2 regions of the Streptomyces sp. NPDC033966 genome follow, and region 2 is predicted to be linked to the other one. Evidence: riboswitches for the same ligand, from Rfam matches in the RefSeq annotation. Region 2 holds a riboswitch; the other holds the start of a gene.

The links. A riboswitch is a leader RNA that binds a small molecule or an ion and turns the genes downstream of it on or off. The one in region 2 is predicted to bind S-adenosylmethionine.
Region 1: linked by a shared signal. The riboswitch ahead of ACZ518_RS14130 (aminotransferase class V-fold PLP-dependent enzyme) and the one ahead of thrC (threonine synthase) in region 2 are both predicted to bind S-adenosylmethionine.

Annotation. Positions count from the first base shown of each region.
Region 1 covers NZ_JBVIRQ010000004.1:402,302-404,491, reverse strand. The annotation lists gene trpD (anthranilate phosphoribosyltransferase) at 1-771, shown strand, start outside; SAM riboswitch class IV at 877-993, shown strand; gene ACZ518_RS14130 (aminotransferase class V-fold PLP-dependent enzyme) at 1,218-2,190, shown strand, end outside.
Region 2 covers NZ_JBVIRQ010000017.1:115,479-117,668, reverse strand. The annotation lists gene thrC (threonine synthase) at 1-1,269, opposite strand, end outside; SAM riboswitch class I at 1,287-1,425, opposite strand; gene ACZ518_RS33950 (glucosyl-3-phosphoglycerate synthase) at 1,654-2,190, shown strand, end outside.

The DNA.
Region 1 (2,190 bases), on a different contig from region 2:
GGCGCCAAGACGGTCAACATCTCGACCATGTCCGCCATCGTGGCCGCCGGTGCGGGCGCCAAGATCGTCAAGCACGGCAACCGGGCGGCGTCCTCCGCCAGCGGCTCCTCCGACGTCCTGGAGAAGCTCGGCGTCAACCTGGCCCTCACCCCGGAGCGGGTGGCGCAGGTCGCCGAGGAGGCCGGCATCACCTTCTGTGCCGCGGTGGTCTTCCACCCGGCCCTGCGGTACGCCGCCTCGGCCCGCCGCGACCTCGGGGTGCGTACCGCGTTCAACGGCCTCGGCCCGCTCACCAACCCCGCCCGCGTCAAGGCGCAGGCGGTCGGCGTGGCGGACGCGCGGCTGGCCCCGATCATGGCCGGGGTGCTCGCCGAACGGAACACCTCCGCCCTGGTGTTCCGCGGCGACGACGGCCTGGACGAGCTGACCACCACCGGCACCTCCCGGGTGTGGTGGGTCCGTGACGGCGAGGTCACGGAGCACGCCTTCGACCCGCGTGACGTGGGCCTCGAAACGGTCGACATCTCGGCCCTGCGGGGCGGTGACCCGTCGTACAACGCGGACGTCGCCCGCCGCCTGCTGGCGGGGGAGACGGGCCCGGTGCGCGACGCCGTGCTGCTGAACTCGGCGAGTGCCCTGGTGGCGCTGGACCCCGGCACGGGCGCGCTGGAGGAACAGCTCGCGGCCGCCATGGCCCGCGCGGCCGAGTCCATCGACTCCGGGGCGGCCCGTGCCGTGCTGGAGCGCTGGGTGGCGGCGAGCAACGCGTAGGCCCTGGCCGAACGGCGCGAGATGCGGCGTGTAGAAGGAGACCCCGGTCCACATCGTGGACCGGGGTCTTGCGCGTGCGGGATCTTGTGGCAGGATGCTCTCCAAGGTCACGAGTGACAGCGTTTAGGCCCCGGCTTGCTGTCCGGCAACCCTCCTTCCGTGGCGGGGTGCCCCGGGTGATGACCAGGCCGTAGGCAGCGAGGTCTACGGCAAGCGCGGATCCCTCGACACCAGGGGTCCTGGTCTCTCGAGGAGCGTTTTCCGTGAGCAAGCGAATGCGATAGGGCGACTCCGCCCCTTCTTCAACCCTCGGATCAGGGTCCCTTCCGCGTACCCCCGATCAGTCCGAGGCCCTTCCCGTACCCGCTGACGGCCGCCGCCGCGCCGCCGTACCCGCGTACGGGCACACCGAAGCCATTCAGCCCTGCCTGCCGGGAGATACCGCCATGTCCGCATCCCTGAACGCCGCCACCGCCGCCTGCGCCACCGCCGCCGAGGGCCCCGCCTGTGACGGGCCGCTGCCGGTGCTCGGCCGGGACGTCACCGTCCCCCTCGTCACCGGCGGCGAGGTCACCTACGCCGCCCTCGACTACGCGGCCAGCGCCCCCGCGCTCCAGCGGGTCTGGGACGACGTCGCCGCGTACGCCCCCTACTACGGCAGCGTCCACCGCGGCGCCGGCTACCTCTCGCAGCTGTCCACCGACCTGTTCGAGCAGAGCCGCGCCACGGTCGCCGGGTTCCTCGACTGCCGCCCCTCCGACCAGGTCGTCTTCACCCGGTCCACCACCGACTCCCTCAACCTGCTCGCCGCCGCGCTCCCCGCCGACTGCCAGGTCTTCGTCTTCGAGACCGAGCACCACGCCTCGCTGCTGCCCTGGGGCGACGCCCGGGTCACCTACCTCAACGCCCCCCGCACCCCGGGCGAGGCGGTCGCCACCCTGGAGCGGGCCCTCGCCGACCGCGCCCCCTACGGCCCGGCCCTGGTCTGCGTCACCGGCGCCTCCAACGTCACCGGTGAACTGTGGCCGGTGAAGGAGCTCGCCGCCGCCGCGCACGCCCACGGCGCGCGGATCGTGCTGGACGCCGCCCAGCTGGCCCCCCACCACCCCGTCTCCGTACGGGAGCTGGACGTGGACTGGGTCGCCTTCTCCGGGCACAAGCTGTACGCGCCCTTCGGCTCGGGGGTGCTCGCCGGCCGGGCCGACTGGCTCCAGGAGGCGGAGCCGTACCTCGCCGGGGGCGGCGCCTCCCGCAAGGTGGCCCGCCGCGAGGACGGCGGCGTCGACGTCGAGTGGCACACCTCCGCCGCCCGCCACGAGGCCGGCTCCCCGAACGTCATCGGCGTCTACTCCATCGCCTCCGCCTGCCGCGCGCTTCGGGAGGCCGGCTTCGAGAACCTCGTCGCCCGGGAGGAGCACC
Region 2 (2,190 bases):
CAGGCCGGCGGCGCGGAACGCGTCCAGGCTCGGGCGGATGGTGGCGGTCTGGCCACTGTCCGCGGCCACCGCCTCCAGGGTCTTGAGGCCGTCACCGGTGTTCAGGACCACGGTGGTCAGTGCCGGGTCGAGCTGCCCGTTCTCGATGAGCTTCTTCGTCACGCCGACGGTCACGCCGCCCGCGGTCTCGGCGAAGATGCCCTCGGTGCGCGCCAGGATCTTGATGGCCTCGACGACCTGCTCGTCGTTGACGTCCTCGACGTAGCCGCCGGTGCGCCGCGCGATGTCCAGGACGTACGGGCCGTCCGCCGGGTTGCCGATGGCCAGGGACTTGGCGATGGTGTTCGGCTTCTGCGGGCGGACCACGTCGTGGCCGGCCTTGAAGGCGGTGGACACCGGGGAGCAGCCCTCGGCCTGGGCGCCGAAGATCTTGTACGGCTTGTCCTCGACGAGGCCGAGCTTGATCAGCTCCTGGAGACCCTTGTCGATCTTCGTCAGCTGGGAGCCGGACGCGATCGGGATGACGATCTGGTCGGGCAGCTGCCAGCCGAGCTGCTCGCAGATCTCGTACGCCAGGGTCTTGGAGCCCTCGCCGTAGTAGGGGCGCAGGTTGACGTTGACGAAGCCCCAGCCCTCGCCCAGCGGGTCGCCGATGAGCTCGGAGCAGAAGCGGTTGACGTCGTCGTAGTTGCCCTCGATGCCGACGAGGTCGCCACCGTAGACACCGGCCATGACGACCTTGCCCTGCTCCAGGTCGTGCGGGATGAACACGCAGGAGCGGAAGCCGGCCCGGGCGGCCGCGGCGCCGACGGCGCCGGCCAGGTTGCCGGTGGAGGAGCAGGACAGGGTGGTGAAGCCGAAGGCGCGGGCGGCCTCGACGGCGATGGCCACGACGCGGTCCTTGAAGGAGTGCGTCGGGTTGCCGGAGTCGTCCTTGACGTAGAGCTTGCCGGTGACGCCCAGCTCCTTGGCCAGGTTCTCGGCGTCCACGAGCTTGGTGAAGCCGGGGTTCAGGTTCGGCTTGGAGGCCACGTCCACCGGGACGGGCAGCAGCGGCGCGTAGCGCCAGATGTTGTTCGGGCCGGCCTCGATCGCGGCGCGCAGGGCCTCCGGGTCGCCGAGCGGGAGCTCGTAGGCGACTTCCAGGGGGCCGAAGCACTCGACGCAGGCGAAGATGGGGCCGAGCTCGAAGCGGGTACCGCACTCGCGACAGGAAAGTCCGGTGGCGGGTCCGAGGTCGACAGAGGTGGCGACAGTCTGTGCAGCCATGATGGCGAGGCCCTTTCTCCTCATCTTCCCCATGGCGCACTTCGCCATGAGACGGAATTGGCACCTTCCCTAGCCGGGGCCTCGCGCTGGCGAGAACCGACTGGAGGGTTGCCGGGGCTTCAACGGGCCGTGTCCCTCTGCCCCTCTGGATGAGCGGTATGGCACCGGACACACGCGCTCTGTGGCGCGCCGGTGCGTTTGTGCGCGGGACCCCCGGCATGCGGTGGTCTCTCGCGTTGTTCAAGACTGTAACCGAAGGGACGGGTGGTTGAGACAGCCGTCCGAACCGCGAGATGGATCACAATTCGGCCCAAATCAGCCGAGTGCCGCAGAGTGCCGTAGAGACCGCGGAACCCGCGGAGAGAAGCGCAGGGAGTGCTGAGAGTGCTGGATGAGGTGGAGCGCTGGCTGGCAGACCGCTCCTGGTCCGCCGCCGACCGACCGCTCGACCAGCTGCTCGACCGGAAACGGGCGGCCGGGACGACGGTGAGCGTGGTGCTGCCCGCGCTCGACGAGGAGGCCACCGTCGGGGAGATCGTCGAGATCATCCGGCGCGACCTGATCGAGGCCCCGCCCGTCCCCCTGGTGGACGAGCTGGTGGTCGTCGACTCCGGCTCCACCGACCGTACGGCCGAGGTCGCGGCCAAGGCCGGCGCGCGGGTCGTCCACCGGGACGGGATCCTGCCCCGGATCCCGGCCCTGCCCGGCAAGGGCGAGGTGCTGTGGCGCTCCCTGCTCGCCACCACCGGGGACGTCGTCTGCTTCGTCGACGCCGACCTGCGGGACTTCGACTCCGCCTTCGTCTCCGGGATCGTCGGACCGCTGCTCACCGACCCCCAGGTGCAGTTCGTCAAGGCCATGTACGACCGCCCGCTCGGGGACGCCCCCGGCCAGGGCGGGCGCGTCACGGAGCTGGTCGCC